3 regions of the Georgenia sp. AZ-5 genome follow, and region 1 is predicted to be linked to each of the others. Evidence: riboswitches for the same ligand, from Rfam matches in the RefSeq annotation. Region 1 holds a riboswitch; each other region holds the start of a gene.
What was found. Region 1 has a riboswitch for glycine ahead of gcvP (aminomethyl-transferring glycine dehydrogenase). Riboswitches for the same ligand answer to the same signal wherever they lie in the genome.
Positions count from the first base shown of each region.

Region 2: it holds a riboswitch for glycine, as region 1 does, so the genes downstream of both, gcvP (aminomethyl-transferring glycine dehydrogenase) here and gcvP (aminomethyl-transferring glycine dehydrogenase) in region 1, are expected to answer to the same signal.
Region 3: it holds a riboswitch for glycine, as region 1 does, so the genes downstream of both, ACF0H8_RS10250 (DMT family transporter) here and gcvP (aminomethyl-transferring glycine dehydrogenase) in region 1, are expected to answer to the same signal.

Region 1 is NZ_JBINOU010000001.1:1,731,746-1,741,796, reverse strand. Features, by position in the region: gene ACF0H8_RS08280 (YbjN domain-containing protein) at 31-564, shown strand; gene ACF0H8_RS08275 (YbjN domain-containing protein) at 561-1,130, shown strand; gene miaB (tRNA (N6-isopentenyl adenosine(37)-C2)-methylthiotransferase MiaB) at 1,181-2,794, opposite strand; glycine riboswitch at 2,942-3,033, shown strand; gene gcvP (aminomethyl-transferring glycine dehydrogenase) at 3,182-6,097, shown strand; gene gcvT (glycine cleavage system aminomethyltransferase GcvT) at 6,094-7,224, shown strand; gene ACF0H8_RS08255 (amino acid ABC transporter ATP-binding protein) at 7,790-8,593, shown strand; gene ACF0H8_RS08250 (glutamate ABC transporter substrate-binding protein) at 8,644-9,522, shown strand; gene ACF0H8_RS08245 (amino acid ABC transporter permease) at 9,629-10,051, shown strand, end outside.
Region 2 is NZ_JBINOU010000001.1:3,998,367-4,008,417, reverse strand. Features, by position in the region: gene ACF0H8_RS18570 (L-serine ammonia-lyase) at 1-1,132, opposite strand, end outside; gene glyA (serine hydroxymethyltransferase) at 1,248-2,582, opposite strand; gene gcvH (glycine cleavage system protein GcvH) at 2,579-2,959, opposite strand; gene gcvT (glycine cleavage system aminomethyltransferase GcvT) at 2,992-4,113, opposite strand; gene gcvP (aminomethyl-transferring glycine dehydrogenase) at 4,141-7,038, opposite strand; glycine riboswitch at 7,188-7,287, opposite strand; partial or broken gene ACF0H8_RS18545 (IS5 family transposase) at 7,894-8,775, opposite strand; gene ACF0H8_RS18540 (GntR family transcriptional regulator) at 9,157-9,861, opposite strand; gene ACF0H8_RS18535 (ADP-ribosylglycohydrolase family protein) at 10,036-10,051, shown strand, end outside.
Region 3 is NZ_JBINOU010000001.1:2,176,673-2,186,723, forward strand. Features, by position in the region: gene ACF0H8_RS10230 (extracellular solute-binding protein) at 1-466, opposite strand, end outside; gene ACF0H8_RS10235 (hypothetical protein) at 973-1,308, shown strand; gene ACF0H8_RS10240 (amidohydrolase) at 1,308-2,234, shown strand; gene ACF0H8_RS10245 (trimeric intracellular cation channel family protein) at 2,467-3,105, shown strand; gene ACF0H8_RS10250 (DMT family transporter) at 3,244-4,206, opposite strand; glycine riboswitch at 4,345-4,433, opposite strand; gene ACF0H8_RS10255 (hypothetical protein) at 4,720-4,875, opposite strand; gene ACF0H8_RS10260 (acetyl-CoA carboxylase biotin carboxyl carrier protein) at 5,091-5,396, shown strand; gene ACF0H8_RS10265 (acetyl/propionyl/methylcrotonyl-CoA carboxylase subunit alpha) at 5,393-6,787, shown strand; gene ACF0H8_RS10270 (pyruvate/oxaloacetate carboxyltransferase) at 6,784-8,250, shown strand; gene ACF0H8_RS10275 (HAD-IIA family hydrolase) at 8,247-9,110, shown strand; gene ACF0H8_RS10280 (hypothetical protein) at 9,122-9,724, shown strand; gene ACF0H8_RS10285 (PEP-utilizing enzyme) at 9,734-10,051, shown strand, end outside.

The DNA of each region.
Region 1 (10,051 bases):
CGCCCGCACCCCCGCGCGTACCCTCGGACCATGGCCAGGCCCGGCTTCGAGGAATCGGGGCGGCGCCCGGGGGCACCGGGCGGCCCCGGTGCGACGACCGGCGCGACCGGCGCCCGGGACGTCGTGCTGCCGCTGACCCGGGCGCGGCTGGAGGCCGCCCTGCAGGAGCTGGACTACCCGCACTTCCGCGACCGCAACGGGGACCTCGGGGCGATGTGGGCGCAGGCGGTCTTCCACCTGTACCTGCTCGGCCCCGACCAGTCCGTGCTCCAGGTGCGCGGCTCCTGGCACCGGCGGCTGGCGCTCGAGCGGCTGGGCGAGGTGCTCGAGCTCATCGACAGCTGGAACCGGGAGTACGTCGGCCCCAAGTGCTACGTCCGGGTGCTCGACGACGGCCGGCTCAGCGTCGTCGCGGAGGTGTCCACGCCGCTGGGCGCCGGGGTGAGCGACGAGCAGCTCACCCGCCTGATCCAGCGCGGGATCGGCCAGGGCATGCGCATGATGCGGGACCTCGAGCTGCGCTACCCCGACCCGGCCGAGCAGGCCCCCGGAGCGCTGTCGTGAGCTGGTGGCGGCGCCAGCGCCCCGAGCGCCGCCCGGGCGACCGGCCCGAGCCCGTGGAGGAGCCGCGGTCCGCACCCGAGCCGCCCGTGGCGCGCGCGGAGCCGCGGCACCTGCCGGGGCCGCCGGCGGAACGGACCACGCCGGTCACGGCCACCCGCATCTACGACGTCGTGACCGGCCGCGGCTACCACGTGCGCGCGGAGCCGGACGCGTCGCTGTCGGGGATGTGGGACGGCTACCAGTTCCAGCTGCGCCTGGCCGGGGAGGAGCAGGACTTCCTCAGCGTCCGGGGCACGTGGGGCCGGCTGATCCCCGACGAGCTGGTGCCCGCCGTCGCGCAGGCCGTCAACGACTGGAACCGGGACAAGATCTGGCCCACCGTGTTCACCGCGCCCACCGAGGACGGGCTGACGGTGCGGACCGAGATCATGGCCGACGTCGGCGCGGGCGCGACCGACCGCCAGCTGCTCGACATCATCGAGGGCGGGCTCGCCGCCGGGGTGCAGTTCTTCCAGGCGCTCGGCCGGTCCATGCCGCCGATCGAGGAGCCCTCGCCGGAGTTCTGAGCGCGAGCCGCGGCTGGCGCGGGGCCGCGCGGGCCGGCCGCCGCCGCGGCTCAGCGCCGCAGCGTCGGCATCCCGAGCGTGATCGGCCCGGCGGGCGCGGGCTCGCCGTGGCCGTGCGGCTCCTCGACCAGACCCGCGCGGCGTGCCCAGGCGTCGCCGGCGCGGGTGCGGCGCAGCCGGAACGTGCCGCCGGCCAGGGCGGAGTCGGCGACCAGGTGGTGCGGGGCGCCGTGGGTCACCTCGACGGTGACCATGTCGCCGGGCCGGGGGCGCTCGCCCTCGGTCAGGCCGGGGGGCAGCGCCGCGTGCACGAGCCGGTTGTCGGCGGCGCGGCCGGTGATGCGGTGGGTGGCGCCGTCCTTGCGCCCCTCCCCCTCGGCGACGAGCACGTCGACGGTACGCCCCACCTGGCGCTCGTTCTCCTCGGTGGAGATCCGCTGCTGCAGGGCGGCCAGGCGCTGGTAGCGCTCGGTGACGACCTCCTGGGGCACCTGGTCCTCGCGGTCCGCGGCCGGGGTGCCCGGGCGCCGGGAGTACTGGAAGGTGAACGCGGAGGAGAACCGGCTGGCCTCGACGACGTCAAGCGTCGCCTGGAAGTCCTCCTCCGTCTCCCCCGGGAACCCGACGATGATGTCGGTGGTGATGGCGGCGTCGGGGATGGCGGCGCGGACCCGGTCGATGATCCCGAGGTACTTCGCCTGCCGGTAGGAGCGGCGCATCGCGCGCAGCACGGCGTCGGAGCCGGACTGCAGCGGCATGTGCAGGCTCGGCATGACGTTGGGCGTCTCGGCCATCGCCTCGATGACGTCGTCGGTGAACGCGGCCGGGTGGGGGGAGGTGAACCGCACCCGCTCGAGGCCCTCGATCTCCCCGCACGCGCGGAGCAGCTTGGCGAACGCGCCGCGGTCGCCGAAGCCGACGCCGTAGCTGTTGACGTTCTGTCCCAGCAGGGTGACCTCGATGGCGCCCTGGGCGACGACGGCCTGCACCTCGGCGAGGACGTCGCCGGGCCGGCGGTCGCGCTCCTTGCCACGCAGGTGCGGGACGATGCAGAAGGTGCAGGTGTTGTTGCAGCCGACCGAGATGGAAACCCACGCCGCGTAGGCGGACTCGCGCCGGGTGGGCAGCGTGGAGGGGAAGACCTTGAGGGACTCCTCGATCTCCACCTGCGCCTCGGAGTTGTGCCGGGCGCGCTGGAGCAGGGCGGGCAGCACGTCGAGGTTGTGGGTGCCGAGGACGACGTCGACCCACGGCGCCTTCTCGACGATGCCGGAGCGCATCTGCTGGGCGAGGCAGCCGCCGACGGCGATCTGCATGCCCGGGCGGGTGCGCTTGACCGAGGCGAGCTGGCCGAGATTGCCGAACAGGCGGGTCGCGGCGTTCTCGCGCACCGAGCAGGTGTTGAGGATGACGACGTCCGCGCCGCCGTCACCGGCCTCCGTGGCGCGGGCGGCTGCCTCCGGCACGGACTCGACCGGCACGTAGCCCTGCGCCTCCAGCATGCCGGCGAGGCGCTCGGAGTCGTGCACGTTCATCTGGCAGCCCAGCGTGCGCACCAGGTAGGTGCGCGGGAGTCCGTGCGAGGCGGGGACGGGCACGGCGGGGACGGGCACGGCGGGGGCGGGCACGGCGGGGGCGGTCTCGGCCGGTGGAGCAGCAGTCATGGTGGCAGCAGTCTAGGTTGCCGGGCGCCGCCGGCCCACGGCCCTGCGCGCGCGGACGGGCTACCCACCCGAAACGGAAATCTGACACACTCGGGGCGACGCCGAGCAGCGCCCGCTAGCGCTGCCGGCCACAACTTCACACGCCGACGACTCGCGGCGGGAGAGTCCCGCGCGCAGCGGGCGCCGAAGGAGCAACTCCTCCCCAGGAATCTCTCAGGCACCGGCACCGCCGTGACGAGGCAACTCTGAAGAGCAGCGACGGCCAGCCAGGCGCCGCTCACCGACGGTGCAAGCGGGCCCCGGCCCGCGGAAACTCTCAGGTCACGTGACAGAGCGGGGAGGACCTCATCGTCGGCGCGCCCGCGCCGCCCGACCCGGGAGTCCGCCATGGCACACCAGACCCTCGCCCCCCTGACGGAGCCGGTCGCGGCCACCTTCGCCGACCGCCACATCGGCGCCCGGCCCGACGACACGGCGACCATGCTCGACGAGCTCGGCCTGCCCAGCCTCGACGCCCTCGCCGACGCCGCCGTGCCCGCGGGCATCCGGCAGGCCGGACCGCTGGACCTGCCCCCGGCCCTGTCGGAGACCGAGGTCCTCGCCCGCCTGCGGGAGATGGCGGAGAAGAACGCCATGCGCGTGCAGATGATCGGCCAGGGCTACCACGGCACGGTCACGCCCGGGGTGATCCAGCGCAACGTCCTCGAGTCCCCGGCCTGGTACACCGCCTACACGCCGTACCAGCCGGAGATCTCCCAGGGCCGGCTCGAGGCGCTGCTGAACTTCCAGACGATGGTCGAGGACCTCACCGGCCTGCCGGTCGCCGGCGCCTCCCTGCTGGACGAGGCCACCGCCGTCGCCGAGGCCGTGCTGCTCATGCGCCGCGTCAACAAGGCCCGGGCCGCCGGCGCCGTGGTCCTCGACGCCGACCTCCTGCCCCAGTCCATCGCCGTGGTGCGTGGCCGGGCCGAGGCGCTCGGGTTCGACGTCGTCGTCGCCGACCTCGCCGCGGGCCTGCCGGACGGGGAGCTGACCGGCGTCGTCATCCAGCAGCCCGGCACCTCCGGCCGGGTGTGGGACGCCTCCGGCGTCATGGCCGCCGCCAAGGAGCGCGGCGCCATGGTCACCGTGGCCGCCGACCTGCTCGCCCTCACGCTGATCACCCCGCCGGGCGAGCAGGGGGCCGACGTCGCCGTCGGCTCGGCCCAGCGCTTCGGCGTGCCGCTGTTCTACGGCGGCCCGCACGCCGCGTACATGGCCGTGCGCAAGGGCCTGGAGCGGTCCCTGCCCGGGCGGCTCGTCGGGGTGTCCAGGGACTCCGCCGGCGACCCCGCCTACCGCCTGGCGCTGCAGACCCGCGAGCAGCACATCCGCCGCGAGAAGGCCACCTCCAACATCTGCACCGCTCAGGCGCTGCTCGCGATCGTGGCCAGCATGTACGCCGTCTACCACGGCCCCGAGGGGCTGCGCGCGATCGCGGGCCACGCCCACGACGCGGCCCGGACCCTCGCGACGGTCCTCGCCGGGCACGGCGTGGAGCTGGTGCACGAGAGCTGGTTCGACACCCTCACCGCACGGGTGCCCGGCCGGGCGGGCGCGGTCGTCGCCGCCGCGGAGGCCGCCGGGGTCAACCTGCGCCTGGTCGACGCCGACCACGTCGGCGTCTCCTGCGACGAAACCACCACGCCCGCCCACCTGGCGGCCGTCGCGCAGGCCTTCGGCGTCGCCGGCGCCGCGGCCCGGGTGGACGCGGCCGCCGCCGCGGTGGCCGACGGCGCCGCTCCGGAGGTCCTGCCCGCCGCCCTGGCCCGCACGTCCGCGTACCTGACCCACCCCACCTTCCACGCCCACCGCTCCGAGACGCAGATGCTGCGCTACCTGCGCCGCCTGGCGGACAAGGACCTGGCGCTGGACCGCACGATGATCCCGCTGGGCTCGTGCACCATGAAGCTCAACGCGACCACCGAGATGCAGGCGATGACCTGGCCGGAGTTCGCCTCCGTCCACCCCTTCGCCCCCGACAGCCAGACGGCCGGGTGGCGCGAGCTCATCGAGGACCTCGAGCGGCGCCTGGCGGTGATCACCGGGTACGACCGCGTCTCCGTCCAGCCCAACGCCGGCTCCCAGGGCGAGCTGGCCGGGCTGCTCGCCATCCGCGGCTACCACCGCTCCCGGGGCGAGGAGCGCCGCACCGTCTGCCTCATCCCCGCCTCGGCGCACGGCACCAACGCCGCCTCGGCGGTGCTCGCCGGGATGCGCGTGGTCGTCGTCGCCACCGCCGCCGACGGCACCATCGACGCGGCGGACCTGCGCGCGAAGATCGCCGAGCACGCCGACGACCTGGCCGCGATCATGATCACCTACCCCTCCACGCACGGCGTCTACGACGGCGACGTGCGTGAGGTCTGCGACGCCGTGCACGCCGCCGGCGGGCAGGTGTACATCGACGGCGCGAACCTCAACGCGCTCGTGGGCCTGGCGCAGCCCGGCCGGTTCGGCGGGGACGTCTCCCACCTCAACCTGCACAAGACGTTCTGCATCCCGCACGGCGGCGGCGGGCCGGGCGTGGGACCGGTGGCCGTGCGCGAGCACCTGGCGCCGTTCCTGCCCGCCGACGCCGCAGCCACCGGCGCCGATGGCGCGCCCGGCGCGCTGGGCGTGCCGGTGTCCGCGTCGCGCTACGGCTCGGCCGGCGTCCTGCCGATCTCCTGGGCCTACGTCGCCCTCATGGGCGCGGAGGGTCTGACCGCGGCCACCAAGAGCGCGCTGCTGGCGGCCAACTACGTCGCCCGGCGGCTCGACCCCTACTTCCCCGTCCTGTACACCGGCGCGTCCGGGCTGGTCGCGCACGAGTGCATCCTCGACCTGCGCGAGCTGACCGCCCGCACCGGCGTGACCGCCGAGGACGTCGCCAAGCGGCTCATCGACTTCGGGTTCCACGCCCCCACGCTGGCGTTCCCGGTGGCCGGGACGCTGATGGTCGAGCCCACCGAGAGCGAGGACCTCGGCGAGATCACCCGGTTCGTCGACGCGATGATCGCCATCCGCGCCGAGATCGACCAGGTCGCCGCCGGGGACCTCCCGGTCGAGGCGAGCCCGCTGCGGCTCGCGCCGCACACCGCCGCGGCCATCGCGGCGGCGGACTGGGACCGCCCCTACAGCCGGGAGCAGGCCGTCTTCCCGCTCCCGGGCGTGCGCCGGGACAAGTACTTCCCCCCGGTGGGCCGCATCGACGGCGCCTACGGCGACCGCCACCTCGTGTGCGCCTGCCCGCCCGTGACCGACTTCGAGGAGCGCGCATGACCGGCACGACCACCGGCCGCACCACCGCCCTGTACCCCGAGCACGCCGCGCTGGGCGCCACCTTCACCGACTTCGGCGGCTGGCAGATGCCGCTGCGGTACGCCTCGGAGCTCGCCGAGCACCACGCGGTGCGCCGGGCCGCGGGGCTGTTCGACCTCAGCCACATGGGCGAGGTTTGGGTCACGGGGCCCGCAGCCGGCGCCCTCCTCGACCACGCCCTGGTGGGCAGGCTCTCCGCGGTCGCCGTGGGCCGGGCCAAGTACTCCCTCCTGTGCGCCGAGGACGGCGGGATCGTCGACGACCTCATCACCTACCGGCTCGCCGAGGACCGGTACCTCGTGGTGCCCAACGCCGGCAATGCGGCCACGGTGGCCGCCGCGCTGGGCGGGCGTGCCGCCGGCTTCGACGTGACCGTCGACGACGCGTCCGCCGCCACCTCCCTCGTCGCGGTGCAGGGTCCGGCCGCCGAGGCGGTCGTGCGCGCGCTGGTCCCGGCCGGGCAGGCGGACGCTGTGACGGGGTTGCGCTACTACGCCGCCACGGACGCGACCGTGGCGGGCGTCGACGTCCTGCTCGCCCGCACCGGGTACACCGGCGAGGACGGCTTCGAGGTGTTCCTGCCCAACGCGGACGCGGCAGGGGTCTGGGCCGCGCTGCTCGAGGCCGGCGCCGCGCACGGGCTCGTCCCGGCGGGCCTGGCCGCGCGGGACTCGCTGCGCCTCGAGGCGGGGATGCCGCTGTACGGCAACGAGCTCTCCCGCGACGTCACGCCGTACGAGGCGGGCCTGGGCGGGGTCGTGGCGCTGGGCAAGGAGGCCGACTTCGTGGGCCGCGCCGCCCTCGAGGCCGCCAGGGCCGCGCACGACGCCGGGCAGGGCCGGGTGCTTGTCGGCCTGCAGGGGCAAGGACGCCGCGCCGCCCGGTCCCACCACCCGGTGGTCTCCGGCGACGCCGTCGTCGGGGAGGTGACCTCCGGCGCGCCCAGCCCCACCCTCGGGTTCCCGGTGGCGCTCGCCTACGTCGACCAGCAGCACGCCGCCGTCGGCACCGCGCTGGACGTGGACGTCCGCGGCCGGCGTGAGCCGTTCGTGGTCGTGGAGCTGCCGTTCTACGAGCGGGCGCGCTGACTACGAGCGGGCGCGCTGAGCCGCGGCGTCGCGTCTCCCCGCCCCGCCCCCAGTGGCCCGAGCGGTCGCCTACGCCGCGAGCCGTCACTAACGCCGCCAACCGTCACTAACGCCGCCAACCGTCACTAACGCCGCGAACCGTCACTAACGCCGCGGTCACCTGTGCCACGAGCGGTCGACGCGAGCTGCTAATGCCGCGAACTGACACCGACGGCGCGATCATCCGCCGAGCCCACGAGCGGCCACCGAACCATCGGTGCTTCGCGAGCCGCTGGCAGCCGGCACCGGCGCGGCGCTCGCCGCTTGACGTCGCCGACGATTTGTGAGCGCGCGCCACAACGCCGCACGAGACCGGCCGAGGTGCCGTCCCGGACAGGGCTTCGCCAGGGATCCTGCCGACCGAGCGGAACGGCGAGCCCCTGGCGGGTGCGGTCACCTATCCCAAGGCCGACAGGCTGTCCCCGACGGCTTTGGTCAACGGGTCGTCAAGCGGAGGGCTTATTGTGTCCTGACTGTTACCGATGCGTCACAGATCACGAAACATTCGGCAGTTAGGTTGACCACCATGACGGACCCGCAGCAGACCACCGCCCTCCCCGCGGAGCGCCCGGCGGTGCAGGGCCGGACCCTCGGCGATCCGCTCGTGCGCCTGACCGGCGTGAACAAGCACTTCGGCCAGCTGCACGTGCTCAAGGACATCAACCTCACCGTCCGGCGCGGCGAGGTGGTCGTGGTGATCGGACCCTCCGGGTCCGGCAAGTCCACGCTGTGCCGGGCGATCAACCGGCTGGAGCCGATCGACTCCGGCTCCATCACCATCGACGGCAAGGAGCTGCCCGAGGAGGGCAAGGACCTCGCCAGGCTGCGCGCCGACGTCGGCATGGTGTTCCAGTCCTTCAACCTGTTCGCGCACAAGACGATCCTCGAGAACGTCACGCTGGGCCCGGTCAGGGCCAAGGGGGTCAAGCCCTCGGAGGCCAGGCAGCGCGCGATGACGCTGCTCGAGAGGGTCGGCGTGGCGAACCAGGCGGGCAAGCACCCCGCCCAGCTCTCCGGCGGGCAGCAGCAGCGGGTGGCCATCGCGCGCGCGCTGGCCATGCAGCCCAAGGTCATGCTGTTCGACGAGCCGACCTCGGCGCTCGACCCGGAGATGATCAACGAGGTCCTCGACGTCATGACGTCGCTGGCCCGGGAGGGCATGACGATGCTCGTGGTCACCCACGAGATGGGCTTCGCCCGTCGTGCGGCCGACAGGGTGGTGTTCATGGACGCCGGCCAGATCGTCGAGGAGGCGAGCCCGGAGGAGTTCTTCACCAACCCGAGGTCCCACCGGGCGAAGGACTTCCTCTCCAAGCTGCTCACCCACTGAGGAGCAGTACCTCAACCGCTCCCCCTGGGAGCCGAATGCAAGGAGACAAGATGCGAGGCACGCGTAAGGCAGCCGGCGTGGCACTGACGCTGGCGGCCGCCCTCACCCTGGCGGCATGTGGTGGCGGCGGCGAGGAAGAGCCGGCGGCCGGCGGCGACACCGCCGCCGAGGAAGGCGGCGAGGGCGGCGCCGGTGGCGAGGGTCTGACCATCGGCATCAAGTTCGACCAGCCCGGCCTCGGCCTGAAGGAAGGCGACGAGTACACCGGCTTCGACGTCGACGTCGCCAAGTACGTCGCGGAGAAGCTCGGCTACTCCGAGGACCAGATCGAGTTCACCGAGGCCGTCTCCGCCCAGCGCGAGACCCTCCTCGAGAACGGCTCGGTCGACATGATTTTCGCGACCTACTCCATCACCGACGACCGCAAGGAGCGGGTCGCCTTCGCCGGGCCGTACTTTGTGGCCGGGCAGGACCTGCTGGTGCGTGCCGACGACGAGGACATTCAGGGCCCGGAGGACCTCGAGGGCAAGATCCTGTGCTCCGTCTCCGGCTCGACCTCCGCCCAGCGAGTCAAGGACGAGTACGCCGCCGGCACCCAGCTGCAGGAGTACCAGGGTTACTCCGAGTGCGTCGAGAGCCTGGCCGCCGGCACCGTGGACGCGGTGACGACGGACGACATCATCCTCGCGGGCCTCGCGGCCCAGCCGCAGTACGAGGGCCAGCTCAAGGTCGTCGGCAACCCGTTCTCCGAGGAGCGCTACGGCGTCGGGCTGCCGCAGGAGAACGACCAGTGCGAGGACATCAACGCCGCCATCCAGGAGATGATCGATGACGGCACCTGGGAGGAGCTCATCGCCAAGAACGCCGGCGAGAACTACACCCCCGACCCGGACCTGAACCCGCCGACCGAGTTCGAGGCCTGCGCCTGACCTGGCACGACGCGGTGCCTGGGCCGGCCACGCCGGTCCGGGCACCGCTTTCCGCCGCCCTCCGGGCGGCTGATCGGAGGACCACGTGGGCGACTACTTCGCCGACATGGCAGAGCTCCTGGGCAGCTACGACGTCCTCGGAGCATTCTGGGTCAACATCGAGCTGACCTTCTGGTCGGCGATCCTCTCGTTCGTCATCGGCACCGCCCTGGCGATCATGAGGGTCTCCCCAGCGCCCAGCCTGCAGTGGGTCGGCACCGCGTACGTCAACCTGGTGCGCAACACCCCGCTCACCCTGATCATCCTGGCCTCGTCGCTGGGCCTGTGGGGGCAGCTCGGGGTGGTCCTCGCGGACCGGGAGTCCCCGACCTTCCTCGAGTCCAACAACTTCCGGCTGGCGGTGCTGGGGCTGTCCGTCTACACCGCGGCGTTCGTGTGCGAAGCACTGCGCTCCGGGATCAACACGGTGCCCCCGGGCCAGGCGGAAGCCGCCCGGGCGATCGGCCTGAGCTTCGGCCAGTCCGTGCGG
Region 2 (10,051 bases), 2.3 Mb from region 1:
TCTCGGCCAACCCGGCCGCGGCCATCGAAGAGGCGGATCCGACCTCGCCCTGACAGCCGACCTCGGCCCCGGAGATCGAGGCCTGTTCGTTGTACAGGACCCCGATCGCTCCGGCGGTGAGCAGGAACCGAGTGACGATCTCCTGCTTCGTCGCCTCGTGCGCCTCCGGGGACTCCATAGCAGCGGCGAGGATGGTGGGGGAGTAGTGGGTGGCGTAGAACAGCACCGCCGGGATGATGCCGGCCGCCCCGTTGGTGGGTGCGGTGACCACCCGGCCCCCGGAGGCGTTCTCCTCGTTGACCGCCAGGGCCACCAGGTTCACCCATTCCTGCCAGAAGCCCGGATCCCGGTCCGGGTCCTCGATGCGTAGGCGCCCGTGCCAGCCGGGGGCGCGGCGGGGGACGTTCAGTCCCCCGGGCAGCACGCCGGTGCGGGCGATCGCGGAGTCCTTGCTCTGCTCCATCACCTCCCAGATGTGCAACAGCCCCGCCCGGATCTCCTCCTCGCTGCGCCAAGCCTTCTCGTTGGCGAGCATGACCTCACCGATGCTCAGCCCGGTGTTCCGGCAGTGGCCGAGCAGCTGCTGGGCGGTGCGGAAGGGGTATGGCACCCGGGTGCCGGCGCCGGCCAGCTCGGCGGAGGTGCCCTCTTCGCCGTCGCGGACGATGAATCCGCCGCCGACGGAGAACCAGGTCTCCTCGGCCAACACCCCACCAGTCGCGTCCAGGGCCTGGAAACGCATGCCGTTGGTGTGCCGATCCAGGACGGTCAGCGGGTGCTGCACGATGTCCTCGACCGTGTAGTGGATGTCCTTGCGGTGTCCGAGGGGGGCGCACAGCCGCAGGGTGCCGGTGGCGGCGATGCCGGCCAGTCGCTTCTCGACCTGGGCGGGCAGGATCTGTTCCGGGTCGTAGCCCTCCAGCCCGAGCAGGATCGCGGTGAACGTGCCGTGGCCGCGGCCGGTGGCGGCCAGTGACCCGTAGACGTCGACGCGCAGGTCCGCGGTGCGCTCCAGGAGACGGTCCTCGACCAGGGTCTGGGCGAAGCGCAGGGCGGCGCGCATGGGGCCGACGGTGTGGGAGCTCGAGGGGCCGATGCCCACGGTGAAGAGGTCGAAGACGCTGATGGCCATGGTGATGCTCCAGACGAGGGAAGCTTTGTGCGGTGGGTGCGGGCCGGGTCGTGCCCCGGTCCGCACCACACGCCGTCGTAGGTGCCCGGGGGCGGGCGCCCTTACCGCTCGGCGGTCAGCCGCCGCTCAGCGGAGCCAGTCCCGGGTAGAGCGGGTGGGCCGCGGCCAGGGCCTGGACCCGGGCCTTTAGGGCGGCCAGCACGGCCGGGTCGGCCCCGTCGGCCCCGGCGGTGGCACCGGCGATGAGGGTCTCGGCGATGATGTCGGCGACCTCGGTGAAGGCTTCTTCGTCGAAGCCGCGGGTGGCCAGGGCCGGGGTGCCGATGCGCAGCCCGGAGGTGACCATCGGCGGGCGCGGGTCGAAGGGCACGGCGTTGCGGTTGACGGTGATCTCGACCTGGGCCAGCAGGTCTTCGGCCTGCTGGCCGTCTAGCACCGAATTGCGCAGGTCCACGAGCACCAGGTGCACGTCGGTGCCACCGCTGACCACAGTGATCCCGGCGGCCGTCACGTCCGGGGAGAGCAGGCGGTGGGCGAGAATCTTCGCGCCCTCGAGGGTGCGTTCCTGCCGCCTGCGGAAGTCCTCGCTGGCGGCGATCTTGAACGCCACGGCCTTGCCGGCGATCACGTGCTCCAGCGGACCGCCCTGCTGGCCGGGGAACACCGCAGAGTTGATCTTCTTGGCGAGGTCGGCCTCGTTGGACAGGATGATCCCGCCACGGGGTCCGCCGAGGGTCTTGTGCGTGGTGGAGGTGACCACGTGGGCGTGCGGAACGGGGTTGGGGTGCAGCCCGGCGGCGACCAGACCGGCGAAGTGGGCCATGTCGACCATGAAATAGGCGCCGACCTCGTCGGCGATCGCCCGGAAGCGGGCGAAGTCCAGCTGCCGGGGATAGGCCGACCAACCAGCGATGATGAGCTTCGGGCGGTGCTCCCGGGCGAGGCGGGCGACGTCGTCCATGTCTACGGTGCAGCTGGCCTCCTCCACGCCGTAGGGCACGACCTGGTAGAGCTTGCCGGAGAAGTTCAGCTTCATCCCGTGGGTCAGGTGCCCGCCGTGGGCCAGGTTCAGGCCCAGGATGGTGTCCCCGGGCTTGATCAGGGCGTGCATCACCGCGGCGTTGGCCTGGGCCCCGGAGTGGGGCTGGACGTTGGCGTAGCCGGCCCCGAAGAGGGCCTTGACCCGGTCGATGGCCAGCTGCTCGATGACATCGACGTGTTCGCAGCCGCCGTAGTAGCGCCGGCCCGGGTAGCCCTCGGCGTACTTGTTGGTCAGCACCGAGCCTTGGGCCTGCATCACCGCGACGGCGGTGTGGTTCTCCGAGGCGATCATCTCCAGCCCGTCCTGCTGGCGGCGCTGCTCGGCGTCGATGCGTTCGGCGACCTCGGGGTCGAGCTGGGCGAGGTCCAGGTCCAAGGTGGTGCTAGGGGCTTTGGTGTGGGCAGTCATGCCAGCTCGCCCCCGTAGGCCTCGGCGTACTCCAGGGCCGACAGCAGCGGCCCCTCCTGGGCGACCTCGACGGTGAACAGCCAGCCGGCGCCGTAGGCGTCCTCGTTGAGAAGGCCCGGATTGTCCACGGCCTCGGCGTTGACCTCTACCACGGTGCCGGTGACCGGGGCGTAGAGCTCGGAGACGGACTTGGTGGACTCGATCTCCCCGCAGGCCTCCCCGGCGGTGATGGTGGACCCGGCCTCGGGCAGATCAACGTAGACGATGTCGCCAAGGTTGTCGGCGGCCACCTGGCTGATGCCGATCCTGGCCGGTGAGGCGTCGTCGACCCATTCGTGCTCTGCGGAATAACGCAGCGCGGGCAGGACAGTGCTCATGGTGTGGTCCTTTCAGTAAGCCGGTAAGGGGACTACTTGTGGCGGTGGTAGAAGGGCAGGGGCACGACCTCGAAGGGCTCGGCCTTGCCTCGCAGGTCCACCTCCAGCGTGGTGCCGAGCTCGGTGAACTCGCTCTCGACGTAGGCCAGGGCGATCGGGTAGCCCAGGGTGGGGCTTGGCGCCCCGGAGGTGACCTCCCCGACCACGGTCCCGTTCTTGAGCACCCGATAGTGGCTGCGGCCGGCGCGCCGGCCCAGGCCCTTGAGGCCCACCAGGCGCCGGGGCGTACCGCAGGCCCTCATGGCCTCGAGCGCCGGGCGGCCGATGAAGTTCTCCTGCTTCTTGAAAGACACGACCGCCCCCAGCCCGGCTGAGAACGGATCGGTCTGCCGGGAGAGCTCCTGGCCGTAGAGCGGCATCCCGGCCTCCAGGCGCAGGGAGTCACGGCTGGCCAGCCCGCACGGGATCAGCCCGTGTCCCTGACCGGTCTCCAACAGCGCATCCCAGAGGGACGCGGCCTGGGCGTTGGGCACGTAGAGCTCGAACCCGTCCTCACCGGTGTAGCCCGTGCGGGCCAGCAGCACCGGGGTCCCGGCGACGGGGACGGCTGTGGCGGCGTAGTACCTCAGGCCTGTGACCAGCTCCTGCTGCGCGGCCGGGACCAGCTCCAGCACGAGCGCCTCGGCGGCCGGTCCCTGGACCGCGACCAGGGACGTCTCGGCGGACTCGTTGACGATCGCCACGTCGAAATCGGCCGCCCGTTCCTCCAAGGCGGCGACGACGGCCGGTGCGTTGCCGGCGTTGGGCACCACCAGGTACTCGTTCTGCGCCAGCCGGTAGCTGATCAGGTCGTCGATGATCCCGCCCTCAGGGGTGCAGATCAGGGAGTACTTGGCCCGCCCCACGGCCATCGCGGCGAGGTTGCCGACCAAGGCCGTGTTCAGGAACGTGCCCGCGTCCGGTCCCAGCACGCGCACCTCACCCATGTGGGAGAGATCGAACAGCCCGGCCGTCTGGCGCACAGCTCGGTGCTCGGCCAGCTCGGAGGCGTACTTCAACGGCATGTCCCAGCCCCCGAAGTCGGTGAAGGAGGCCCCCAGGGCGGCGTGCTGCTCGTGCAGGGCGGTGTGTCGGGAAGTGGTGCTGACAGTCATGTCGGTGCCTTTCGTGGCTGCGCCGGTTCAGTCTTCGAAGGCCTGGGGGGCCGGGCAGGAGCAGATCAGGTTGCGGTCCCCGGCCGCACCGTCGATCCGGCCCACCGGAGGGAAGTACTTGTCCTGGCGCAGCGAGGCGACCGGGAAGGCGGCCTGCTCGCGGCTGTAGGGGCGGTCCCAGTCGGTGGCCGCGACCGCGGTCGCCGTGTGCGGGGCCCGGCGCAGCGGCGAGTCCTTCACGGTGAACTCCCCGGCCAGGACCTGGTCGATCTCTTGCCGGATCGCGATCATGGCCTCGATGAACCGGTCCAGCTCGGGGAGGTCCTCGGACTCGGTGGGTTCGACCATCAACGTCCCGGCCACCGGGAAGGACAGGGTGGGGGCGTGGAAGCCGTAGTCGATCAGGCGCTTGGCCACGTCCTCGGCGGTGACCCCCGTCTTGGCGGTGAGCTCGCGCAGATCCAGGATGCACTCGTGGGCGACGAGGCCCCGGTTGCCGGTGTAGAGGACCGGAAAGTGCTCGGTCAGGCGGGCCGCGACGTAGTTGGCCGTCAGCAGCGCGGTCTTGGTCGCGTCCGTGAGGCCTTCGGCGCCCATCATCGCGATGTAGGCCCAGGAGATCGGCAGCACGCCGGCGGAGCCATACGGGGTGGAGGTGACCGGTGTGCCGGCGCGCCCGTTGGACTCCCCGGCCGCGACTCCCGGCAGGAACGGCATGAGGTGCTCGGCCACGGCCACGGGGCCCACGCCGGGCCCGCCGCCCCCGTGGGGGATGCAGAAGGTCTTGTGCAGGTTCAGGTGGGACACGTCCCCGCCGAAGCGGCCGGGCTGGGCCAGCCCGACGAGGGCGTTGAGGTTGGCGCCGTCGATGTAGACCTGGCCGCCGGCGGCGTGAATCTTGTCGCAGACCTCGCGCACGTCGGCGTCGTACACCCCGTGCGTGGAGGGGTAGGTGATCATGATGGCGGCCAGCTGGTCGCGGTGCGCCTCGATCTTGGCGTCGAGGTCCGCGGCGTCGATGGTGCCGTCGGCGGCCGTCTTCACAACGACGACCTTGAGCCCTGCCAGCACGGCGGAGGCGGCGTTGGTGCCGTGGGCGGAGGCGGGGATCAGGCAGACGGTCCGTTCGGTGTCGCCGTTGGCGAGGTGGTACTGGCGGATGGCCAGCAGCCCGGCGTACTCGCCCTGGGAGCCGGCGTTGGGGGCGATGGAGACCCCGGCGTAGCCGGTGACGGCGCACAGGCGCGCCTCGAGGTCGGCGATGAGCTCGCGCCACCCGGCGGTCTGGTGGCCGGGGGCGAAGGGGTGGATGCTGGCGAACTCCGGCCAGGAGATGGATTCCATCTCGGCGGTGGAGTTCAGCTTCATGGTGCACGAGCCCAGCGGGATCATCGTCCGGTCCAGGGCCAGATCCCGGTCGGCGAGCCGGCGCAGGTAGCGCAGCATCTGGGTCTCGGAGCGGATCGTGTTGAAGATCGGGTGCGTCAGGTACGCCGAGGTGCGCACGAGCTCCGACGGCAGGGCGTAGTCCCCGCCACGCAGTTGGTCCTGTGCGGTATCCACCGCCTGCTCGGCGTCGGCGACGCCGAAGGCCTCCGCAACTGTCACCAGGTGCTCAAGCGTGGTCGCCTCGTCGGCCGAGACCGAGACGGTGTCCTCATCGACCAGGCGCAGGTTCACACCTCGCGCCTCGGCGGCCTCGACCACTGCCGTGGCGCGGCCTGGCACGCGGGCGCGAACGGTGTCGAAGAACTGCCCGGTCACCAGCTCGATGCCGGCCCCAGCCAGCACCGCGGCGAGGGTGCGGGCGTGGCGGTGAACGCGCTGGGCGATCGCCTTCAGGCCGGCCGGGCCGTGATAGACGGCGTACATGGACGCCACGACAGCCAGCAGCGCCTGGGCGGTGCAGATGTTGGAGGTGGCCTTCTCCCGGCGGATGTGCTGCTCACGGGTCTGCAGGGCCAGGCGGTAGGCCGGCACTCCGGCGTCGTCGGCGGACACGCCCACCAGGCGGCCCGGCAGGGAACGCTCCAGGCCCGGACGAACGGCCATATAGGCAGCGTGGGGTCCGCCAAAGAACAGCGGGACCCCGAAGCGCTGGGTGTTGCCCACGGCGATGTCCGCACCCTGCTCCCCGGGCGGGACGATCAACGCCAGGGACAAGATGTCGGCGGCCACGGTGACCATGGCCCCGCGGTCCTTGGCCGCGGCGATGGCCGACGCGTGGTCCACGACCGCGCCGTTGTCACCTGGTTGCTGGAGCACGATCCCGGAGATCTCACCCGTGGGCAGCCCCGCGGAGAGGTCAGCGACCTCGACCTCGAAGCCCAGGGCCTCGGCCCGGCCCTTGACGACGGCGATGGTCTGCGGGAAGAGGTTCACGTCCAGGACGGTCTTCGCCTCGGCCCGGGCCTTGTTGGACCGGCGCATCAACAGCACGGCCTCGGCCACGGCGGAGGCCTCGTCGAGCAGCGAGGCGTTGGCCACCGGCAACCCGGTCAGATCCGCCACCATCGTCTGGAAGTTCAGCAGCGCCTCCAGACGACCCTGAGAGATCTCCGGCTGGTACGGGGTGTAGGCGGTGTACCAGGCCGGGTTCTCCAGGACGTTGCGCAGGATTACCGGCGGGGTGAGAGTGTCGTAGAAGCCCTGGCCGATCATCTGGGTCTTCGGAACGTTCTTCGAGGCCAGCATGCGCAGGTCCCGCAAGACCTCTGCCTCGGCGCGTGGCGCAGGCAGATCCAGCGGTGCCTTCTGGCGGATGTCCGCGGGCACCGCGGCATCGACCAGCTCTTCGAGATTGTCGTAGCCGAGGGTGTGCAGCATCGACGCGGCGTCGGCGTCGGAGGGGCCGATGTGGCGGTGGGCGAAAGCGTGCTCGTCGCTCGCGCGCACAGTGGTGGGGCGAGCCAAGATGATCGTCATAGAGGAACTCCAGAATTCTGCGCGGTCGCCGCGCGGCTTCTTGGTTCCTCCCCGATCTGTTGCACAGCCTGAGAGTTTCCGCCCCACCCAGACAGGGGCGGGGCTTGCTCCTTCGGCGAGCACGACAACGTGCTACTTTCCAGATGCGCCTCGTCGCGGCGGTACGGGGCCTGAGAGTTTCCCGGGGAGGAAATTGCTCCTTCGGCGCCCGACCGATCGTGCTGGACGGGACTCTCCCGCCGCGCTTCAACGGCCATATAGGTTTGTGACTGCGGTCACAAGGTAGTGGAACCATCCGACGTGTGCAACAGCTTCACCACGCTCCCGCGCCATGAGCGCTCCGCCCTCACCTGACGGTGGGCACACGGATCCGTTTCCGCAACGTGGTGCGGGAAAGTGCCGGTTGCGCACGGGATCGGCCGGCGACGGCAGTCGTGGCACGGTGAGCTGGCGCTTCAGATCGTCGTGGCAACCTTCCGGCACGGACTCCGCGACAAGGTGCCGCAGAGAGGACATCACCTGGGCCCGCACGCTGATGACGCTCTCTGAAGCTCAAGTCGAACCAGAACGGCTGCGGGGCCAACGCCACCACGTTGCTGTCGAACTCCAGCGCCTTGCTGTCGAAGTCCAGCGCCATGACGTGGTCGCGCTCGAGCCAGGACTCATAGCCCACGTGTGCGCCCACGGTGGCCGACCCCCACAGGCTCGCCAGTTCCGCTGGCCCCGGTAGGACGGGAACTCCCGCACGGGACGACCGTGCTCCAATGCCACCTCAGCGCCAGCTTCGAACTATGCGTCGCGCGCGACATCTGCAGGGGGACATAGCGCAGTACAAACCCGTCCCGAGTCGGTCTCCTAGGGCGTGTCTCTTAATGCGTTGAGCCAGATGGTGATCGCTCGCAGGAGAACTCCGCCGCGGTAGGTCAGGGCGAGCTTGTCGTAGCGGGTGGCCAGGGCGCGCCACTGCTTGAAGACGTTGAAGGAGCGTTCGACGACGTTGCGCCGCTTGTAGGCCTCGGTGTCGTAGGTGACGGGCCGGCCGCCGTTGGAACCGCGGCGTTTGCGGTTGGCGATCTGGTCGGAGCGTTCGGGGATGACGGCCTGGATGCCGCGCCGGCGCAGCAGCGCCCGGTTCGCCCTGGAGGAGTAGGCCTTGTCGGCCAGGGCCCGCACCGGCGTGGTCGGGCCCGCCCAGGGCCCAGCCGGGGCACGCGCACAGAGTTCATGAGGTGCTCGAACATTGGCGAGTCCCCGCCCTGCCCTGGCCCGAGCACCATCACCAGCGGGCGCATGTTGCCGTCGCAGACGTGGTGGATCTTCGTGCTCAGTCCGCCGCGGGAGCGGCCGATGGCGTGGTCAGGCGGCTCCTCGTCCAGTTTCATGTAATTCGACAGGTCCCCCTGTGTCCCTCGGGAGGTTCGTGGCGTGCTGGTGGGCACGGTTGATCGTGGAGTCGATCGACACCTCCCAGTCGATCAGCCCGGCCGCGTCCGCCTGCGCGAGCATGGTGGTGAGGATCTTGTCCCAGGTCCCGTCGCCGCTGAAGCGGCGGTGCCGCTTCCACACCGTCTGCCACGGGCCGAAGCACTCGGGCAGGTCCCGCCAGGCGATCCCGGTGCGGTAGCGGTAGACGATGCCCTCCACCACCGCGCGGTGGTCCCGGAACCGCCGTCCCCGACGGCCCTCCGAGGACGGCATCAACGGCTCGATCAACTCCCACTGGGCATCCGTCAGCACGGCAGTACGCGACACCCCCGCAGCGTTTCAGCCCAACGGCTCGACTATTGGGAGACACGCCCTAGTCGCTGCGGCCTGAAGGGTCAAGCCGACACCCGCCCAGTCCACGCCACCCACGCACCGACCAGGGGAGGCGCGCTGCTCACTTCCAATGGGGCTTGCGCAGGTCGCTGCTCAGGTCCAGTGGGAATTGCTCAACTTCAGTGGGGCTCGACACGCGGTGATGTATCGGATGAGATACGCAGACGACGTTTTGTCATAAGGATGTGGTGCTTATCGGATCGTCCTCGACGGGGTGGTTCGGACCATGCCCATGCGGCGAGCTTCGGGCTTACGCCCCCGATGAGGCTGATCCGACGCTGCAACGCTGTAGGGCAAGGTTTATTGCTGCAGCTTGACGACGTACTCGTAGAGGCTCCCCGGGGACGCGCTTCTGACGTACTCAATGGGCTGGCCTCGGTGGTCCATGGTCCAGCGATAGGTGCTCAGCAACGGGCTGCCCTCCGGAACCTCCAGGGCCTGAGCCTCGCTGGCGGTCGCAGCTTCGGCCCTGATGATCTCAGTGGCTTCGCTCGGCCTGAGGCCAAAGGTTTCGTCCATCAAGCGGTAGAGGGATTGCCTCTCCGTGAGGGCCTCCGTGGTGACCGCGGTCGCCAGCGCGTCTGGAACCCATGACTGCATGAAGCCGAATGGCTGGCTGTTGGCTGTGCGGACCCGTTCGATCAGCCAGAGGTGCGCACCCGGTAGAAACTTGCGCGCGGCGTCCGGCGCGCTGGGGTCGACGCATACGCGCACCGCCCGAATGCCAGGCTGCATCCCGAGGTCGGCGATGATGTCGGTGAAGCTCTTGAGGTCGCCGAGGACGTGACTGACGCCTTGTTCGGCGACGAAGGTGCCTTTTCCTTGCTGCCGGCGCACCAGGTTGGCGTTCGAGAGCGTGTCCAGGGCGCGCCGGATGGTGTTCCGGGAAACTCCGTAAGTACCCATGAGCTCGAGCTCGCCGGGAAGTTGTGTGCCCGGCCCCCAGCGTCCGCTGGAGATCTCCTCGCGCAAGAGTTCGGCGACGCGTTGATGTGCGGTTGTCATCTCAGGCTCCCTGTCGCCAGTTGACCGCGGAGCGGCTGGAATCCAGGTACGGCCGGCCGTCCGACGACTCGTCACAACTTGTTCTAACAAGTGTTGACACTTGTTGGTACACATCCTAGTGTTCCACGTCACCAGCCGGGTGGCCAGAGTCGGCCGCCGAGACGAGGGGACACGATGACCGCACAGGAAC
Region 3 (10,051 bases), 440 kb from region 1:
TCCCCAGCGACGCGTCGAACTGGGAGATGCCGTAGACCTTCGAGTCGCCGGGGAAGGTGTTTTGGGCGAGCACGGACGCCGTCTGGTTCTTGAGTGTCTCGGGGGCCACCAGGTCGCCGACCGGGGCGAGCTTGCCGGCGTGGACCAGTGAGGCCATCATCGGCCCGTCGTACTCCAGGACGTCCGGCAGCTCGCCCGGGTCCGTGGTGGTCAGGGTGCTCGTGTAGTCAGCCTCAGGGACGAACTGCAGCGTCGCGGTGTACTCCTGCTGAGAGGTGTTGAAGTCCTCGATGATCTCCTCGAGGGCCTGGACCTCCGACTCCTGCCCCTGGTGAGCCCAGACGGTGACCTCTCCGGTGCTGGAGGCGTCGCCGCCGTCGGTGCCACCGCTCCCGCCGCATGCCGCCAGGATCGAGGCGGTGGCCGTGACCATGACGGTCGTGCCGACCTGCCGAACTCTCTTCATCGAGACCTCCGTGGGATCGCCCTCGTTGCCGAATCGTTTTGGCAGACTCGCAGAGGGGAGTAGGACTGTCAAGAGGTGGGCGTCCATATACGGGATGGTGGAGTGCGCCGCGACCGTTCCGACGGCAGGCGGATCGACGAGTCCCTGGCCGCCTGTCAGAACGCAGCAATCACCTCCGGACTGCGTTCTCACAGACGTCGGCGGCAGAGCGCCGTAGTCCTCACCGGGTGCGCGGCAGCGTGAGGGCGAGGGCAGCGGGGACCAGAGCCACGGTGCCAGGTTGCCGAGGGCGGCGCCGGCGCCGCGCCGGTGAAACCGCCGGGATCATCACCGGGGTTGCGGCCCGCGCGACGCCAGCGACGGCGCGACATCGGTTGCGGAGCCATCGCGAGCAGACGGCATGCACCGCGAGGCCGTGCGGGGGATGCTGGTCGCCGCCGTCACGCGCGCGATTGTCCGCCGTGGACGGACCCAGGAACTTGACGCTCATGGTGGGGAGGATCTGGATGAGTGCTGCGTCAGCCGTCGAGGCGGTCCTTCGTGGTCAGGCGGAGATCGGGGAGTGGCAGGAGGGGTTGTACCGGGACCTGCACGCGCATCCCGAGCTCGGCCATCAGGAGACGCGCACGGCGGGGGTGGTCGCGGCGGAGCTGCGGCAGCTGGGGTTCGTGGTGCACGAGAACGTTGGGGGCACCGGCGTCGTCGGGGTGCTCGTCAACGGCGACGGGCCGGTGGTGCTGATGCGGGCCGACATGGACGCGCTGCCGGTCGCGGAGGCGACCGGGCTGCCCTATGCCAGCGCCGTGCGCACGACGGAGGTGCCGGGAACGAAGTGCCCGTGATGCACGCCTGCGGTCACGACGTCCACGTCGCCTGCCTGCTCGGGGCGGCGCGTCTTCTCGCGGGATCGACGCCGTCCTGGCGCGGGACGTTCGTGGCGCTGTTCCAACCGGCGGAGGAGCTCGCCGAGGGCGCTGACCGCATGGTCGCTGACGGGCTGGCCGCGCTGGTCCCGAAGCCGGACGTCGTCTTCGGCCAGCATGTCCTGGCCCATCCTGCCGGCACCGTCGGGACCCGCTCGGGCCCGTTCCTCTCGCTCGCGGAGAGTGTGCGGGTGACGGTCTACGGTCGCGGCAGCCACGGGTCGATGCCGCACCTGGCCGTCGATCCCGCGGTGCTTGCCGCCATGATCGTCATCCGCCTGCAGACCGTGGTCTCCCGGGAGCTGCCCCCCGGGGAGTTCGCGGTCCTCACGGTGGGCCGGATCGCCGTGGGCGCGAAGAGCAACATCATCGACGACCATGCGTTGCTCGAGCTGAACCTGCGTGCCTACAGCGAGCAGACCCGGGCGCGGATGGTCGCCGCCGTGAGGCGGATCGTCCGCGCGGAGTGCGCGGCCTCGGGGTCACCGCGGGAGCCGAAGTTCGAGAGCTACGACCGCTACCCGTTGACCGACAACGACCCGGACGTCACCGCGAGGGTCACCGCCGCGTTTCGCGAGTACTTCGGTGAGGCGGCCGGAGACTTCGGGCGTCAGACCGCCAGTGAGGACTTCTCGGCGGTGCCTGACGCGCTGGGAGCCCCGTACACCTACTGGGCCATCGGCGGCATCGACCCGGACCTCTACCGGACCGCTGCGGCGCGGGGCACTCTGGCCGAGGATGTCCCGGGCAACCACTCGCCCACGTTCGCGCCCGTGATGCGGCCGACCCTGCGGACCGGCACCGCTGCCGCCGTCGTGGCCGCACTGGCGTGGTTGGCGGCGTAGCGCCGGCTGGTGGAATCATCAGGCCTGGCGGCGCCTGTGGCGACGCAGCCGCCAGCGTCATGGCGCGAAGGGGACCTCCGGTCGGGATCGGGCACCGCCGTCGCCGGCGGGACCCGAGCGGTGCAGCACCCCGCCGGAGCCGAGCGATGCAGCACCGGGGCCACGGTCCGCGAGGTCGCCCGGGAGCCCGCCGATTCAGGGTGTTGCCGTTCTCCCAGGAAGGGGAGTTGCCGTGTCCGCCGCTGACGCCGTCCGTGCTCTGGATCTGCTCGGTGTCTTCGCCTTCGCCGTCAACGGAGCCTTCACCGCAGCGGAGAAGACCCGGGTCGACATCGTCGGGATCCTGACGCTGGGCGTCATCACCGCCCTCGGTGGCGGCCTGGTTCGGGACCTGTGCATCGGGGCGGTGCCTCCGGCGGCGTTCACCGATCGGTACTACCTGGCCGTCGCCGCCGGCGGCGCCCTCATCGCCTTCTTCGTCAGCCAGCTTCCCCGGCTGATCCACCACTCGATGCTCGTTCTCGACGCCGTGGGACTGAGCGTGTTCGCCGTGGTGGGTGCGCAGAAGGCGATCGCGTTCGGTCTCGATCCCGCACCGGCCATCCTCCTCGGTGCCGTGACGGCGGTGGGCGGCGGGACGATCCGGGACGTGCTCATCCGCGAGATCCCGTCCGTGCTCGCCAGCGGTCTCTACGCGGTCCCGGCCGTGATCGGCGCTGCCATCGCCGTGGCCACCGCCCACCACCCGGTCCTCGGGGTCTCTGGCGCGGTGCTCGGCGCCGTCGTGTGCTTCACGATCCGCATGCTGGGCCTGCGGTTCAACATCGACGCCCCAGCCGCTCGCCGCCGTCACGACCGCGAGAAGTCGTGAGAGCGGAGGACGGCCGCCGTCCCGGCATGGCGGTCTCCCGTCCACGTCCGGCTGGCGTCGGTACCGGGCGTGGGAGCTCCGCCGCGCCCGGGCGGGAGGGCTTCCGTCGGCCGCGCGCCCGGGCGGGTGGGCTGGTGCTCAGCGGGGCCGACCGGAAAGCAGCGGCAGCACCGCCCCCACGACGATGAGCCCGGCGCCGAGGACGGCCAGGAGCGAGACCGACTCGCCGAACGCGGCCGCCCCGATCATCATCGCCACCACGACCTCCCAGTACGACAGGCCGGAGAGCTCGGCGGCGCGCAGGTGCTTGCCCGCGACGACCAGCAGCCCCAGCGCCAGAAGACCGCAGACCAGGAAGAACCCGCCGGCCCAGACCCAGTGGGTCGGGGTCATCCCGGACAGGTCGGGACGAGCCAGAGCCACCATGGCCCCGGTGGCCACGGTGCCGAAGGTGAAGTTCCAGAAGCTGCGAACGTCGGCCGGCATGTCGGACCTGTAGCGGTAGCACAGCAGCGCCGCCCCGTAGAAGACGCCGGAGACGACGCCGAGAACGACCCCGAGGGTCTGCTGGTCGGAGGCCGGGGACGGCGCCCCGCCGACCAGACCGGCGGCCAGCATCATCCCGAGGAAGCTGGCGGCCAGGGACAGGAGGTCGGGGTGGGTGATGCGCTCCTTGAGCATCACGCGGGCGAGCAGCGTCGCGAGCGCCGGGCCGATGTAGTGCAGCACCACGGCGAGCGAGAGATCGATGAGCACGGTCGCGGACAGGTATGTCGCGAGTGAGATGCCGAGAAAGACCCCGCCGAGCACGACCGACCAGGACAGGCGGGCTCGGCGCAGCTGGCCGAGGTGACGCGAGACCGTGAGCAGGACGAGCATGCCGAGCGCCCCGACGAGCATGCGGCCCAACGTGAGGGCTTCGCCGATCACCGCGTCGGCCGGAGTGGCCAGCCGGCCGAACAGCCCGGCGGCGCCCATCGCTGTGGCCGAGGCGACGATCGCCACGACACCGAGACGACGGTTCGTCCGCGGCGCGACCGGCCGGGCGGAGAGGCGATGAGAATCTTGCACGCGCGTGGGCGCGTCGATGGAGAGAGCCACAGAACTCCTCAGGACAGGGTGCGGCAGGCGCACCGGGGATGGTGTCTCCCCGCTCTGTCATCGGACCTGAGAGCTTTCGCGGGTCGGGACCCGCTTGCACCGTCGGTGAACCCCGCAGGGTTGCTTTCCAGAGGAGCCTCGCCGGCGGCGGTTTGGGGGCCTGAGAGATTCCCGGGGAGGTTGCTCCTTCGGCGCCCGCTGTTGCGGGACTCTCCCGCCGCGGTTCGGTGGCATGTTCAGTTGTTGACGGGACAAGTATGCCGCATCGGACGACTGCAGCTGCCAACGTGTCCAGTTAGCCGTCTCACCGTGAACCGTCCCGGGTGGGGTGGCGGAGCGTGGCTCGACCCGTGGCACCACGGCAGGGCGCCCGAGATCCGGATCCGTCGATGTCGGGCGTCGGGGCCCTCACCCGCGAGCCGGCCCGCGGGCTGCGCCGCAGGAGCGATACCCCATGGTGGAATGTCCGCGCCTTTCCATTGCGGTATGGGGGACCGGTTCCTAGTTTGCTGCTCACGGCACAGGTGGCACCCCCACATGCACGTCGGCAAGCAAGGAGGCTTGGGCCGCATGGACGTTGATCTCGAGGAGCTCGCAGCGATCATCGAGCAGCTCGACAAGACCGACTTCACGGACTTTCTGTACGAGAAGGGCTCCCTGCGGATCCACGTGCGCCGCGGTGGCTTCCTGAGTGAGGCGGAGGCCCGGAGCAACGGCGTCGCGGCCTCACGCGAACCGGCCCCGCCGGTGCCGCACACCCAGGAGCGTCGCCCGCCGGCGGGTGACGACGCCCCGGGCCCGGCCGGCGAGCATCCCATCGCCGGCGGCACCGTCGTAGACCGCTCCGCCGGGCCGGTGCCGCCACCGACAGCCCGAGCCCCGCCGTGCTCGCCACCCTGCCCGCTCGCGACGAGAAGGACGTCTCCCCGGAGGCGCTGCCGCCGGGGCACGTGCTCGTGCGGGCCCCGATGCTCGGCACCTTCTACCGCTCGCCCAAGCCGGGCGAGCCGCCGTTCGCGGAGCCGGGCGACACGGTGGAGGCGGACTCGGTGCTCTGCATCATCGAGGTGATGAAGCTGATGAACTCCGTCGTCGCGGGCGTCGCCGGCGAGGTCGTGGCGTCGTACGCCCGTGACGGGGAGCTGGTGGAGTTCGACCAGCCCCTCTTCGTGATCCGGGAGGCGTCATGACGCCCCGGGTCTTCGTGGCCAACCGCGGGGAGATCGCGGTGCGGATCATCGAGGCGTGCCAGCGCCTCGGCCTGGAGACCGTGCTCGGTGTCTCGACGGCGGACCGCGCGACCCTGGGCGCGCGGCGCGCCGACCGGACGGTCACCCTCGGCGGTCCGCGGCCGACCGAGAGCTACCTGAACGTCCCGGCCGTGGTGCAGGCCGCTGTCTCCACCGGCTGCACCCTGGTGCACCCGGGGTACGGCTTCCTCGCCGAGCGGGCCGAGTTCGCCGAGGCGTGCGCCGAGAACGACCTCGTGTTCGTCGGGCCCAGCCCGGAGGCGCTGCGCGCGCTGGGGGACAAGCTGGCGGCCCGGGACCTGGCCGAGTCGGTCGGTGTCCCCGTCTCGGCGGGCGGCCGGGCCCGCACGCCCGAGGAGGTCGAGCGCCTGGCGGAGCAGATCGGCTATCCCGTCCTGGTCAAGGCCGCGCACGGCGGCGGCGGGCGGGGGATGAAGCGGGTCCAGGACCCGCCAGGCCTCCACGAGGCCTGGCGGGTCGCCTCGGCGGAGGCGCAGTCCGCCTTCGGGGACGGCACGGTGTTCCTCGAGCGTTTCGTCGAGGATGCCAAGCACGTCGAGGTCCAGGTCCTCGGCGATCGCCACGGCAACGTGGTGCACCTGGGCGAGCGCGAGTGCTCGGTGCAGTTCCGCTACCAGAAGGTGGTCGAGGAGTCCCCCTGCGCCGCCCTGCCGGCGCCGACCCGCGAGCTGCTGCACGACAGCGCCGTTCGCATCGCCCGGGCCCTGCACTACGTGGGCCTGGGGACCGTGGAGTTCCTCTACGACGTCGACCGCGACGAGCTCGCCTTCCTGGAGGTCAACCCCCGGATCCAGGTCGAGCACCCCGTCACCGAGGCGGTCACCGGCGTCGACCTCGTCCGCGAGCAGCTGCTCGCGGCGCTGGGCGAGCCGCTGAGCCTCTCCCAGGACGACGTGACCTTCCACGGCCACGCGATCGAGGCGCGGATCACCGCGCAGGACCCCGAGAACGGGCTCGCCCCGTCGCCCGGCACCGTCACCCGGTGGCGTCCCTCGGTCGCCGGGGGCCTGCGCCTGGACTCGCACATCTACGAGGGTTACCGCTTCCCGCCCTTCTACGACGCGCTCATGGCCAAGCAGGTCGCGTGGGGGCCGGACCGCGCCGCCGCCGTCGACCGCCTGCGCGAGGGGCTCGAGCGCTTCGAGATCGGTGGGCTGACCACGTCGCTGCCGCTGCTGCGCCGCATCGTGGCGGAGCCGGCGTACCGGCAGAACACCGTCACCACCCGCTGGCTCGACCGCCTGCTGACCGACCCCGCGCCGGCGGCCGACGCGGCGGCCGCAGCGTCCCCCCTGCAGGAGGCCCGATGAGCGACATCTCGCTGGTGGACGTCTCCCTGCGGGACGGCAACCAGAGCCTGTGGGGCGCCACCGGCGTGACCACCCGCATGGTCGAGGGCGTCACGCCCGACCTCGACCGGGTCGGCTACCGCGCCGTCGAGCTCCTGACCTCCACGCTCATGGCCACGGCGGTGCGCTACCACCGGGAGGACCCCTGGCAGCGGCTCCGGGCGGCGCGCGACCGGATGCCCCGCACCCGCCTCGGCTTCCTCACCACGGGCAAGCGGTTCATCACCTTTCACCGCACGCCCGACGCCGTCTTCGAGCTCGCCTTCACGCTTCTCGCCCGCAACGGCATCAGCCGGCTGTGGGTCATCGACCCCATGCACGACATGGAGGGCGCCAGGCGCACCGCGGAGATGGCCAAGCGGGTCGGCTTCGACGAGGTCGTCGGCGGCATCTGCTACACCACCAGCCCGGTCCACACCGACGAGTACTTCGCGCGGAAGATCGCCGAGCTGGACGACTCGCCGGCCATCGACAGCATCTACCTCAAGGACCCGGCCGGCCTGCTCACGCCGGACCGGGTGAGGACGCTCGTGCCCGCGCTCCAGGGCAGCCTGCGCCGCAAGAAGCTCGACGAGATCCACTCCCACAGCACCACCGGGCTCTCGCCGATCACGGTGCTGGAGGCCGCGGACCTGGGCATGACGACCATCCACTGCGCCCTGCCGCCGCTGGCCAACGGCAGCTCGCACCCGGAGGCCCAGCGCCTGGTCGCCAACCTCCGCGCGCGGGGCCACGACGTGGACGTCGACCTGGACGCGATGGACCGCGCCTCGGCGTACCTCGTGCGCCAGGCGAGGATCAAGAACCTGCCGGCGGGCACCCCGAACCAGTACGACGAGGCCTACTACCGCCACACCATCCCCGGCGGCGTGCAGTCCACCACCCGCCGCCAGCTCGCCGAGATCCGCCGCCCCGAGCTCTTCGACGCCGTCATCGAGGAGTCCGTCCAGGTCCGCGAGGACCTCGGCTGGCCCATCGTCATGACGCCGTTCGCCCAGTACATCGTCGCCCAGGCCACCCTCAACGTCATCGCCGGCGAGCGGTACAAGCAGATCTCCGACGAGGTCATCGACCTCCTCCGCGGCGACTTCGGGCCCCTGCCGGGCCCGGTGAGCCCCGAGCTGCTGGACCGGGCCCTGAGCACCCGGCGCGGCCAGCAGGCCGTGAACGAGGGCGGCGACATCACCATCGCGGACCTGCGCCGCCGCTTCGGCAAGCACATCAGCGACGAGGAGCTGCTGCTGCGCGCGGTGATGCCGGCCGAGCAGGTGGACGCCATGTACGCCGCCCGCACGGAGCCCGCGCGCTCGCTCACGCGCCTGCTGGCGGCGCTCGACGAGCGCCCCTCGGTGACCTCGATCTCCGTCGACGACGGCACCACCCGGCTCAGCCTCGAGCGCAGCCCCGCGGGAGGAACGCGATGACCACGCCGCCGTCGACGGCCGTCGAGACGCTCCGCCGCGCCCGCGCCTGGGTGCTCGACGTCGACGGCTGCCTCATGCGCACCGCCCGCGCCGGCGGCGCCGGGGGAGAGGCGATGCCCGGGGCGGGCAGCCTCCTCACCGCGCTCAGGCGGGCCGGGCACAGCGTGGTCGTGTGCACCAACGCCTCCCAGCGGCCGCCCCGGGAGTACGCCGCACACCTGCGCGGCAAGGGGATCGACGTGGCGGACGAGGACTTCGTCACCGCCGGCAGCGCCGCGGCCGAGTACATCGCCGCCCACCACGCCGGCGCGCGGGTCCTGGTGGTCGGGGACGACGGCGTGCGGGAACCGCTGCTCCGGCTCGGGTTCGACCCCGTGAAACCCGGGGGCCCGGAGCTGGGCGACGTCGTGGTCGTCGGCGCCGCGGCCGGGTACACCGCCGAGCTCCTCAACGCCGCCTGCCTCGCCGTGGACGCCGGCGCACCGCTCTACACGACGGTCGAGACCCCGTGGTTCCACGGCGGCCTGGCGAAGTCGGTGGCCGTGTCCGCGACCATCGCCCACGCCATCGGCTGGGCGACCGGTACCCGGCCCCACGTCCTGGGCAAGCCCTCCGCCTCCCTCGCCGAGACGCTGCTGCGCCGCCTGCCCGCCGAGCCCGACGAGATCGCCGTCGTCGGGGACGCCACCGCGGAGATCGGGCTCGCCCGCGCCATGGGCGCCACGAGCGCCCTCGTCCTCTCCGGCGCGACGACGCCGGAGAAGCTCGCCACCCTCCATGGCGCACACCGGCCCGACGTCGTCCTCCGGGACGTCGCCGAGCTGTACGACCTGCTGTCCGAGTCCCTTCCGACGACGTAAGGAGCCCTCCCATGACCGAGACCGCCCCCCGCTTCCCCTTCTTCGACGAGGCCGCGCCCCCCGCCGGGGCCGAGGGCTGGGAGTCGATGTACCCCTACTACCTCGTGCCCTCCGAGGAGACCCGGGAGCACGAGAACGCCCAGTTCTGGTTCGCCGACACCATGCACTGGTCCCGCGGCTGCCACCCCTTCGACAGCATCGGCGCCGAGGCGGTGTACCTCGGGGTCGGGACGTTCAGCACCCGCATCTTCGCCCTCCCCGTCTCCCTCGGCCTGGACGTCCGGGTGGTCCACGGCTACGTCTACATCTCCCCGCTCAACGTCACCGACCCCGAGGAGATCCAGCGCCGCGCAGCGCTGTTCCAGGAACGAGCCGGGTACTACTACGCCAACTGGGACGAGCTGTACGGCAAGTGGAAGACCAAGATGGAGTGGGCGATCGAGTCGCTGCGGTCCGTCAGCTTCCCGCCGCTGCCGGAGTTCGACCCCGCCGAGGTGGTCACCGAGGCGCGCGGGCGGTCCACCGCCCTGGCGATCGTCGAGAACTACCACCGCCTCGTCGACGAGTTCTTCGCGATCTGGCAGTACCACTTCGAGTTCCTCAACCTCGGCTAGGGCGGCTACATCACCTTCTTCCAGTTCTGCAAGCAGGCCTTCCCGCTCATCACCGACCAGACGATCTCCCGCATGGTCGCCGGCGTGGAGGTCCTGGCCTTCCGGCCCGACGACGAGCTCCGCAGGCTGGCCGCGCTGGGCGTGGAGCTCGGGCTCACGGACCGCCTCACCTCGGAAGGCAACCCCGAGGAGATCCTCGCCTCCCTCGCCGGCAGCGAGGAGGGCCGCCGGTGGACGGAGGCCTTCGAGCGGGCGAAGACCCCGTGGTTCAGCTACTTCGCCGAGTACGGCTTCACCCACGACCAGCAGACCTGGGCCTCCGACCTG